DNA from 2 places in the Metabacillus hrfriensis genome. Region 2 is predicted to be linked to the other one. Evidence: riboswitches for the same ligand, from Rfam matches in the RefSeq annotation. Region 2 holds a riboswitch; the other holds the start of a gene.
The links. Region 2 has a riboswitch for S-adenosylmethionine ahead of mmuP (S-methylmethionine permease). Riboswitches for the same ligand answer to the same signal wherever they lie in the genome.
Positions count from the first base shown of each region.

Region 1 (5,407 bases), 1.7 Mb from region 2:
AGGGGGTGCTATAAATGAACTGCGAAAAATGCCAGGAAAAAATTCTTATCTTTGATCAGCTGTCAGAGCCGGAACAGGATGCCCTGCTTGAGCACATTGAAGAATGCGAAGAATGCTCAGAATCCTTTGAACAATTTCTGCAGCTTGAAGAAGCTCTGGACATCATTCTCGAAGATAAAGAGGTCATGCTTCCTCAAAAGAAAAAGCAACAGCCACTTCCATATAAATACTTAAAACGCGCAGCACTCATTTGTGCATCCCTCTTCATTCTTTGTCTTGCAGCCTGGAACACACCTCCTGTCAAAGCAGCGATAGAAAGAGCGCTCAATGAGTTAATCAGAGACAAGTTTTTAGAAATGGACAAACCATTGGAGCATAAGGATGAGGATAAAAAGAAGAAGGAAACAGAGCTGATTATTTATATTGTTTTTGATGATAGCAGTAAGCAGTACGTTTCAGGAAGAAAAGAAAGACGGGAATATGAGAACGGGAATGTGACAGTTGTAAATGGAAAGTTCCAGAAAAGTTACGATAAAGAAGAGAACACATTTACTATTACTGAACTGCTTTTAACAGCTTCTCAAGTTACACAAGATATTCTGAAAGAATTAGATCCTGATCAGATAAAGAGTTTAGGGGAAACGACGATCGCCGGACGAAAGGCAGACCGTTATCAAATTACCTATAGTGCTGATAGGACCGTTGAGTTCTGGTTTGATAAAGAAACAGGATATGTGGTGAAAGAAATGCTTGTGGCTGAGGGGAAAGCAATCGATGATCAGCCTAAAGTCATCCAGTTTGAAGTAAAGGAATATGAAAAAAATCATGGATTATTTAAACTTGAACCGCCTGAAGGTGCAGAAATCATTGAAGAGTTCAATAGTCCGATTGAGGAAACAGATGAAGGAAGCGAGCAGTAAAGATTAATAATATCTCGGGTTCAAACCTGTTCAAAAGGCTGAATCAAAAGGCCGTTTTAAAAACGACACTTTTGATTCAGCTTTTTTCTTTGTATGATTTAAGTGGTTTTGGTTTGTATGATAGTTATTTCTATCACAGCTGAGGTAAGCTGCCAGTCTGCCAGGGTGACCAAAAGTTAGACTTTTGGAACACTCTCATTTAATTTTGCACTTTTAAAATCCGCTTGAATTCCTCCTCAAGCTCCGTTAAAGTCAGCTCAAATAAATGTAAATCATTCTTCTTATAAATACCGTTGCTAAGCAGTTTGCCGATGAGATGTTTTTTTCTTTTTTCAATAGCCTGACGAATCATGTTTCCCAATTCAGACACCCCTTTTTCTTAATATAAGGGGGAATAAATAATACCCCCTTCTGATTACAAAGAAGAGGGTTCATTTAAAATGAACGTGCCCCTTCTCATCTTCCAAGCACTGAAGCTTGATGGATTTAGCACAGTCTTCACACGTAGAAGCTGCTGCTGAGACTTCATCGGGCCATTCCCTCCGCCTCTCTTGATAAGAAGAATTTCTATTAGACCATAGTGTCCCCACAAAAATAACCCATACCTATTGGTATGAGCTTTCGGTCGACCGATCAGCGATTTTTCTGATTTTATTTTAATACTAATTAATCCTATGTGTCAAGTTGGTTTTAATGCATAATTAGACTACGCTGTCATGATTTTTTTCAATTCACAGGATATGGAGGTCCATGAGCGTTTCGAGAAAAAAACAGGAATCGCCTTCTCCTGAGCCTTTCTTTTTACAATCGTGGAGAGATTGTGATTGATGTAATCGGTGAGTATGAGTACCACCTCCACTTTGCATGGAATTTCTTTGACGGTCATCTTGGGTTTTCTTCCGTCCAGATGAGAAATCACCTTTACCCCTTCCTGCGCAAGTCTCGCCACGATGGGCTCGATGCGATCCCCGCCTGCAATCAGCAAATACTTCATAACAGCATCCTCCTTTTGTATAGACGAAGAGGCTTTCATTCTGTGAGAAAAATAAACAGGAACGAAAGCCTCCAGCAGTCTGGTCGACGTTTTCAGTTATTGTTATTATTTTACTCCGAATATTCTGATTTATCAATGTGATTTGAAAATAAATCACACTTGACAAATCGGAATAGTAAGTATTAACATGGATATATATTCATACATAAGCCGATCTGTCAACCGAAGGCCCTGTCTAGCAGCATCTTTATGCTGTTAGATAGGGCCTTTCCTGTTTCAGCGGAGAAAAGGAAGTGAAAATGGGTTACTATTTCAACATATCTTCTAGGGGGATGAATATGAAAAGAACGAATCGTTTTACTGGGTACTTGATTTTCTTTATGCTGCTCACCGTTCTTTCTGGGTGCGGGTCTAAATCAGCTGGTTCAATAGAGAACAGCGAATCAAAGAAAGAGGGTATAACGGTCAATATCGGTATTCAGCAAAGCATCTGGCCTATTTTGCTTGCAAAGCATAAAGGCTGGTTTGAGGAAGAATTCAATAAGGCTGGCGCAAAAGTTAAATGGGTCGAATTTCAAAGCGGCCCCTCCTATTTTGAAGCCATTGCATCAGGAAGGATTGATTTTGGGAGGGTCGGCAATATTCCGGTCCTATCCGGCCAGGGTGCTGATATTCCGTTTAAAGAAATCGCATCAGCAAGCACCGGAGAAAAAGGGGATGCTATTCTTGTCCATAAAGATAGCCCTATTCAAAAACCAGAGGATTTAAAGGGAAAAAAAGTAGCGGTTGCCAAAGGAAGCAGCGCATTTGGATTGCTGTACCGCTTCCTTGAAAAGGAAGGCATGGATCCATCTGAAATACAGATCATTCAGCTTCAGCCTGATGAAGCGCAGGCTGCTTTTGAAACGAATAAAGTAGACGCCTGGGCGATTTGGGAGCCTTATCAGTCCATCCAAGTTGTAAAAAATGAAGCAAGAGTTCTCTCGAACGGAAAAGCGATCGGCACCTTCAGCCCTGGCTTTCAAATCGTACGCACTCAATTTGCTGATGAACATCCTGAACTTGTTGAGCTTTATCTGAAAGTTTCAGAAAAAGCAACGAGATGGCAAAATGAAAACAAAGAAGAAGCAATTGCGATTTATTCTGAACTTAAGAAAACGGATAAAGAAGTGATCCGAAAAGTTCTTGAAAACTCCGTGCCTGCAAACACACCGATCGATGAGAGCATCATAAATGAACAGCAAAGCACTGCTGATCTTCTGCTCGAACTCGGAGGACTGAAAAAAGAACTGAACGTCTCGGAAGTAGTGGATAATTCATTCATTGAAAAAGTATTAAAGGAATATGAGTAAGCCTATATGAAAAATGAAACCCTCCTTTAACTTCAAGGAGGGCCTTTATCTGCTTTCTTCTATAATAATTGTTTCATGAAAACGGCTAATCAGACGCATGATCTTTTCCGGAATGTCTTCATTCTCCTCTGCAGGTGAAAACACAGGCATCAGCAGCTTTCCTTTGAAAATCTCAGCAGGTAAAGCTTCAAGGATGGATTGCATCGCATAAAAAGAAGGCAGGAACTGTTTTGGAACCGCGAGTATGACGACTCTTGAGGAGTTTATTCCATCTATTAAATGACGGAATTTCGGATGACCGGACTGGGGGTTAAAAAGAACATCCGGGTGAAAATCACAAAGATAAACTGATTTTGCCCTGCATCCTTTTTCAGCCAAATTGGTCCAGAACGATTTCATCTTCCGCTCACCTATCAAAGGGCCAATAACAAACAAAAGATCCTTCATTTGTTTCCCTCCATTTATATAGAAAAAAGAGGATGCTGATAAAAGCATACTCTCATTTCCCGCATTCATCTTATTTCAAGGCTTCTTCAATGTAGCGATTCTCAATGACTTCAGAGGTATCAAGTTTTTTATGAATACCTCCTGCTTCAAAAAGAAAATCAGCTTGATCCTGGTGCGCTTTTTTAAATTCATCTGTTGCAGGAGATAAGATAGGTTCAGAATTTTTCAGGACAGTTGAAATAATGTCTACGTCCACTCCTTCTGCATCTGCTATTTCCTGCGATACTTCATCTAGATTTTCAGTAAAGTGCTTTCTGACCTCTTCATATGTTTTCAGAAAGAGAACAGTCAGTTCCGGATGCTCTTCCGTAAAACCTGTACGTGCAATCAGAAAGCCTGGGGCATTGATATTTAAGTCTGCCCCACTGACGAGGACATCCGCTCCTGTTTGAAATACGGCCGTCGTCACGTATGGCTCCCATGTAGACCATGCATCAATTGAGCCATTATCGAGCGCTGGCCGCGCTTCATCCGGCTGAAGCTGAACCAGTTTAATGTCTTCATCTTGTAATCCTGCCCGCTCAAGCGCCATATATAAGAAATTGTAGGCACTGCTTCCTTTTGCTACTGCAATCTTCTTCCCTTTTAAATCCTTGAGTTCCTTAACAGCACTTCCTTTTGGAACAACGATTGAGTTTCCTTTTTTACCGTCTGTTGTTACCGCTATGGCTTTAAAGTCAACACCTCCTGATTGTCCTGCTATCAGCGGTGTCCCTCCAGTTGCCCCAAAATCCAGTCTTCCTGAAGCAAGTGCTTCAAAATGCGGCGGGCCGCTTGCAAATTCATGCCACTCTACTGCTGCCCCTGCTTTTTCAAAAGCCTTTTCAAACGATTTTTTTTCCCGTGCATATGGCAAAATCCCTGTACTTCCCTGAACTCCAATGTGAACCACCGTTTTTTGACCGGCAGAAGGGGCTTTTTCTTCTTCAGCAGAGCTCGTTTCTGAGCCGCACCCTGTAAGAAAAAGCTGGATGACCATTAGTAAACTTAAAAAAATTCCCCATTTTCCAAGGCTGGCTGCAGATTTCATGAATACATGCTCCTCTCTAATGAACAACTAATAGTTTCGTATTTTTTGTTGATTTTCCGGAAACGAAAGACCCAGATTTCCCCGCAATGTATGGCTTTCATATTCCGTTCTGAAAAGACTTCTCCGCTGAAGCTCCGGTACAACAAACTGAATAAAGTCATCAAAACCTTCACTCATCAGCTGCGGCATGATGTTAAAGCCATCTGCTGCACCATTTTCAAACCACAATTCCAGTTCATCTGCGATCTGCTCTGCCGTTCCTGCTATCGTGAAGTGACCGCGCCCTCCTGCAAGACGAAGCAGCAGCTCTCTAATTGTCAGCTTCTCTTTTTCTGCTAAACTCACAATTAGCTGTGTCCTGCTTTTATGGCCCTGAATATCACTGATGTCAGGCAGCCGAGGAAGAGGTCCGTCAAGCGGATAGCCTGTCAAATCAATCCCAATTCGGTTTGAAAGCTGAATCAGGCTGTACTCTGGATTCGTTAATTCATGCAGCTTTGCTTCCTTTTCCTTCGCTTCTGCTTCTGTTCTGCCGATAATCGGGCAAATTCCGGGAAGGATAATGATTTCATTCTGGGACCGACCATATTCCAGAGCCTTTGCT
Region 1 is NZ_CP126116.1:1,602,892-1,608,298, reverse strand. It holds gene QLQ22_RS07975 (RNA polymerase sigma factor) at 1-14, shown strand, start outside; gene QLQ22_RS07970 (LolA family protein) at 15-920, shown strand; gene fbpA (Fur-regulated basic protein FbpA) at 1,120-1,272, opposite strand; SAM riboswitch class I at 1,374-1,481, opposite strand; gene QLQ22_RS07960 (DUF2325 domain-containing protein) at 1,627-1,914, opposite strand; gene QLQ22_RS07955 (aliphatic sulfonate ABC transporter substrate-binding protein) at 2,253-3,266, shown strand; gene QLQ22_RS07950 (hypothetical protein) at 3,312-3,713, opposite strand; gene QLQ22_RS07945 (aliphatic sulfonate ABC transporter substrate-binding protein) at 3,784-4,803, opposite strand; gene QLQ22_RS07940 (LLM class flavin-dependent oxidoreductase) at 4,831-5,407, opposite strand, start outside.
Region 1: another riboswitch for S-adenosylmethionine. It lies ahead of fbpA (Fur-regulated basic protein FbpA); the one in region 2 lies ahead of mmuP (S-methylmethionine permease).

Region 2 (5,407 bases):
TTTATCTTTCTGGATGCAGGTTTAGGGTTCGGACCTTATCTGCTTGGATTTGTCATTCCGGTGACAGGATACAGTACCTTGTATGTGATTTTAGGCGTATTAGTCTTTGCCAGTTCTGTTTTTTACTACTTCTTGCACGGGAAGAGGGAAAGTGCGGCATGGGCAAAAGTTAATGCTTCTGCATCAGCTTGATGAGCCGGCAGAAAGAGGACATCCCAAATGGGGATGTCCTTTTTCTTTGAATCTATTAAATTTCAGAATGCTTAAAGACCACCTATGCTTCCCAAATTCTACATAATCCCTGACTTGGATACTCATAGACCCCCTACGCTTCATAAAATTCCACAAAAACCCAGTTTTGGATACTCATAGACCCCCTATGCTTCCCCAAATTCTACTAAACCCCAGACTTGGATACTCATAGACCCCTTATGCTTCCCCAAATTTTACAAAATTCCAGACTTGGATACTCATAGACCCCCTATGCTTCCCCAAATTCTACTAAACCCCAGACTTGGATACTCATAGACCCCTATGCTTCCCCAAATTCTACAAAACCCCTGACTTGGATACTCATAGACCTCCTATGCTTCCCCAAATTCTACAAAAACCCTGACTTGGATACTCATAGACCCCCTATGCTTCCCCAAATTCTACAAAAACCCTGACTTGGATACTCATTAACCCTCTATGCTTCCCCAAATTCTACTAAACCCCAGACTTGGATACTCATAGACCTCCTATGCTTCCCCAATTTCTACTAAACCCCAGACTTGGATACTCATAGACCCCTATGCTTCCCCAAATTTTATAAAATTCCAGACTTGGATACTCATAGACCCCCTATGCTTCCCCAAATCCGACAAAAACCCAGACCTGGATACTCATAGACCTTCTATGCTTCCCCAAATTCTACTAAACCCCAGACTTGGATACTCATAGACCACTTATGCTTCCCCAAATTCTACAAAACCCCAGACTTGGATACTCATAGACCCCCTATGTTTCCCAAATTCTACATAATCCCTGACTTGGATACTCATAGACCTTCTATGCTTCCCCAAATTCTACTAAACCCCAGACTTGGATACTCATAGACCACTTATGCTTCCCCAAATTCTACAAAACCCCAGACTTGGATACTCATAGACCCCCATGCTTCCCCAAATTCTATTAAATCCCAGACTCGGATACGACATTTTCACTAGTCCGCCATTTTTTTGAAATCTTTTCAATATGGTGAGGTGATGTTCGGCAGCAGCCTCCTATTAAGCGGGCACCTGACTTGAACCAGTCTTCTGATAGATGATCCAGTTCAAGACAAGATTTCTGGCCATGCCATGTTTTAGTGTCTGGATTGTAGGCTTCTCCAGAATTCGGGTAAACAATAACCGGTTTTTTTGTATGGCTGCTGATCACTTTTATGGCTTCATTCACTAATTCCAGTGGTGCACAGTTGATCCCAATTGCAGCTATTTGCCCGTCGTCCCCGAAGGTATTTGCACACACCTCGAGCAAAGTGCCATCACTAATCGCTTTCTCATTTTTCAAGGAAAAGGATAGCCATGCATATGTATAGGGAAATTCATTCAATAAAGAACGTAATACTTTTGCTTCTTGAAGAGAAGGAATGGTTTCAAATGCCAGTATATCAGCACCTGCTTCAATCAATGCTGACATTCTGGGACGATGAAAATCTTTTAAAGCCTCATCCGTAACCCCATAGTTGCCTGTATACTCCGAACCGTCTGCAAGATAGGCGCCATAGGGACCGATTGATGCCGCAACCAATGGCTTTGGTCTAATAGCTTCCATTTCTTCCTTCCAAAAATCATCTCTTGCTTTTCTTGAAATCACCACTGTTTTTTTTATTAATTGCACAGCTTCTTCTTCTTCGATTCCCCGCTTCAAGAAACCATCGATTGTTGCTTGATAGCTGGCCGTAATTGCACAGTCCGCTCCCGCACGGAAATAGTCTGAATGAACCTGATAAATCACTTCGGGGTTTTCCAGTAATATTCGGGCAGACCAAAGGGGATCGTCTAAATCACAGCCATGCTGCTCGAGTTCTGTAGCAAGTGCCCCATCAAGGATCATGACGGAATAGTCACTTAAAATGGTTTCAATTGGATTGAGTTTCTGCTGCATATCCTTCTCCTCTTTTCTTAATAAAATGTGTTGCATAATAGCTTCCATAGCAAAACAAAATAAATGAAATGCCGCAATAGAGGGCAATTCGCTGTGCAGGATCAAATGCGATTCCAACCAAAGATGCTAAACACAGCACAAAAGATGCAATCGGCACCAGGGGATAGAAAGGTGTCCGGTAAACCAGGTCCTTTATCGAATGTCCTTGTTTTATATATTGTCTGCGAAAGAAAAACTGTGACACGCTAATACTCATCCATACGGCAACCACGGCTAAACCTGAAATGGAGACAAGGACTATATATACTGTATCTGGCGCAATAACACTTGAGAACAAAGCCAGGGTGCCGCCAAGCATACTGAAAATCACTGCATATATAGGCACACCGCGCTTTGACACTCTTGCAAAAATAGGTGATATGGTTTTCTTATCTGAAAGTGACCAGAGCATTCTGGAAGCAGCATACAGGCCTGAGTTTGCTGCAGACAAAATGGCTGTTAAGATCACGAAATTCATGATATCTGCTGCATAAGGAATACCAATTCGTTCAAATACAGAAACAAAGGGGCTTTTTAAAACTCCTGAATCTGATGCAGGCAGCAGTGCAGATAAAACAACAATGGTTCCAACAAAAAAGATAATCAATCTCCATAATGTTGTCCGAATCGCCATTGGAATTGTTTTTTCCGGATTGACTGTTTCTCCAGCTGCAACCCCTATTAATTCCGTTCCCGAATAGGCAAAATTCACAGCAAGCATCGTCATAATAACGGCAAATGCACCATTTGGAAATAATCCTTCATTTGTGAGATTCGTAAAGAACGGAGCTGAATTGGAATCCGTCAGAGGAATAAAACCTACAATTGCTGCTCCACCCAAAAGAATAAAAATCACTATGGCAGCGACTTTAATCGCTGCAAACCAAAATTCAGATTCCGCGAAAAACTTAACCGTCACAGCATTTAATGCAAAGATTATCAACGCAAACACCGCACTCCAAATCCAGACGTTAATAGATGGAAACCACCTCTGCATCAGCAGCCCCGCTGCCGTGAATTCTGAACCTAACGCAACCGTCCAAGTCAGCCAATACAGCCAGGCTACAGTATATCCTGTCCCTGGACCAATATATTTAGCGGCATAGCTATGAAAAGCGCCTGTCTCCGGCATATGGACGGCTAATTCCCCCAAACAAAGCATAACGAGATAAACGACCAGGGCACCCACAAGATACGACAGGATCGTCCCAAACGCTCCTGCCTGTTGAATCGTATAACCCGTGCTTAAGAATAAACCTGTCCCAATTACACCTCCAAGAGATAACATGACTAAATGACGAGATTGCATTTTCCTTTGAAATTGCTGCTTAGCTTCCATTTTTACTCCCCTTTTTTCACATCCAAAAAAATGAAAAACGCACTCTTTAAAAAGAGTGCGTTACTGACAAATAAAAGGCACGCTTATCTATCAGGTCAATTCACCCGCTGGAGTTAGCACAGTATCTTAATAGACCTGCTGCTGAGGTTTCAAAGGGCCAGTCCCTCCACCTCTCTGGATAAGAAATTATTTTTTTACTACAATAGCAATCTATTGAATCAATGTCAAGATTAGTATGAATATTCCGTTCACTTATGTATTCTGACATCTTGTCAAGCCCATCTATAGCACACAGAATTGTTTTCCTATACAATAATTGTAAAAGAAACCTTATAGTGTGGTGAAACTCATGTTTAAACTTCTATTAATTGAAGATGATTTAACCCTGTTTAATGAAATCAAAGAACGATTAAATCAGTGGTCTTATGATGTTTATGGCATTACAGATTTTAATAAAGTCATGCAGGAATTCTCAGCCGTAAAGCCAGATTTGGTCATCATTGATATTCAGCTGCCGAAGTTTGACGGCTTTCATTGGTGCCGGATGATCCGGTCGCATTCGAATGTGCCGATCATTTTTCTCTCCTCGCGGGATCATCCGACTGATATGGTCATGTCTATGCAGCTTGGTGCTGATGATTTTGTTCAAAAGCCCTTTCACTTTGATGTGCTGATTGCGAAAATCCAGGCCATTCTCCGCCGTGTTTATAACTACAATACAGAGCAAGTAAGTCTGAAAACATGGTGCAATGCTGCGGTTGATTATGAGCGAAATACGGTTACGAACGAAACCGGTTCCGTTGAACTGACAAAGAATGAAATGTTCATTCTTAAACTATTGATTGAACAAAAAAACAAAATTGTCAGCAGGGACAAGCTCATGAACAGCCTGTGGGATGATAAACGCTTCATAAGCGATAATACGTTAACAGTGAATGTCAATCGCCTGCGAAAACGGCTGGATGAAATTGGTCTTGGTCAATTTATTGAGACAAAAGTAGGCCAGGGATATCTTGCGGCAGAAGAGGAAATGGTATGATTCTCCGTTTCTTAAAAGAGCGCCGGAGCTGGATTCTGTTCTTTATTATCATTCATTTTTTTATTCTATTTATCGCTTTCATTGACTCAGCCATTCCAGTGCAGTCAGTCCTGTATATTGTTTTTCTTTCCATGATCGCTTTTATTATCTTCTTATCTGTTCGGTACAACAAAGAAACTGCTTTTTATAAAAGTCTGGCAGATCGGGAAAACAACCTTGATATATCAAGCATTCCAGCTCCGGAAAGCCCGTTTGAACAATTGGTTGAAAAGACGCTCAGCGAACAGGCGCAGTCCCTGAAAAAAGATGCTTTGCACAACAGAATTTCGCTTGAACAGGAAAAAGATGAACTGTTATCGTGGATTCATGAAGTGAAGACCCCGCTCACTGCCATGCATTTAATGATCGAACGCATGGAAGACGATGTGATGAAAACTCATTTGACGTATGAGTGGCTGCGGATTCACCTTTTGCTTGACCAGCAGCTGCATCAAAAACGAATTCCGTTTATTGAAAATGATTTATACATTGAAACGGTTGATTTGGAAAGCGTGATTTTCAGTGAAATTAAAACACTTCAGGCATGGTGTATTCAAAAAGGGATTGGTTTTGACATTCAGCTTGATCAAAAGGAAGTCCTTAGTGATGCGAAATGGCTTGCCTTTATTATTAGACAAATCTTAACGAATGCAGTGAAATACAGCGTGGCGTCTGACATTATCATAAAATGCTGGAAGCAGGGTGATCAAGTAAGAGTTCAGGTGAAAGACTCCGGCCGGGGCATTGATCCAAAGGACCTGCCCCGCATATTCGATAAAGGCTTCACATCGACCATAAACCAT
Region 2 is NZ_CP126116.1:4,999,539-5,004,945, forward strand. It holds gene QLQ22_RS24705 (MFS transporter) at 1-192, shown strand, start outside; gene mmuM (homocysteine S-methyltransferase) at 1,174-2,148, opposite strand; gene mmuP (S-methylmethionine permease) at 2,123-3,526, opposite strand; SAM riboswitch class I at 3,607-3,711, opposite strand; gene QLQ22_RS24720 (response regulator transcription factor) at 3,876-4,565, shown strand; gene QLQ22_RS24725 (sensor histidine kinase) at 4,562-5,407, shown strand, end outside.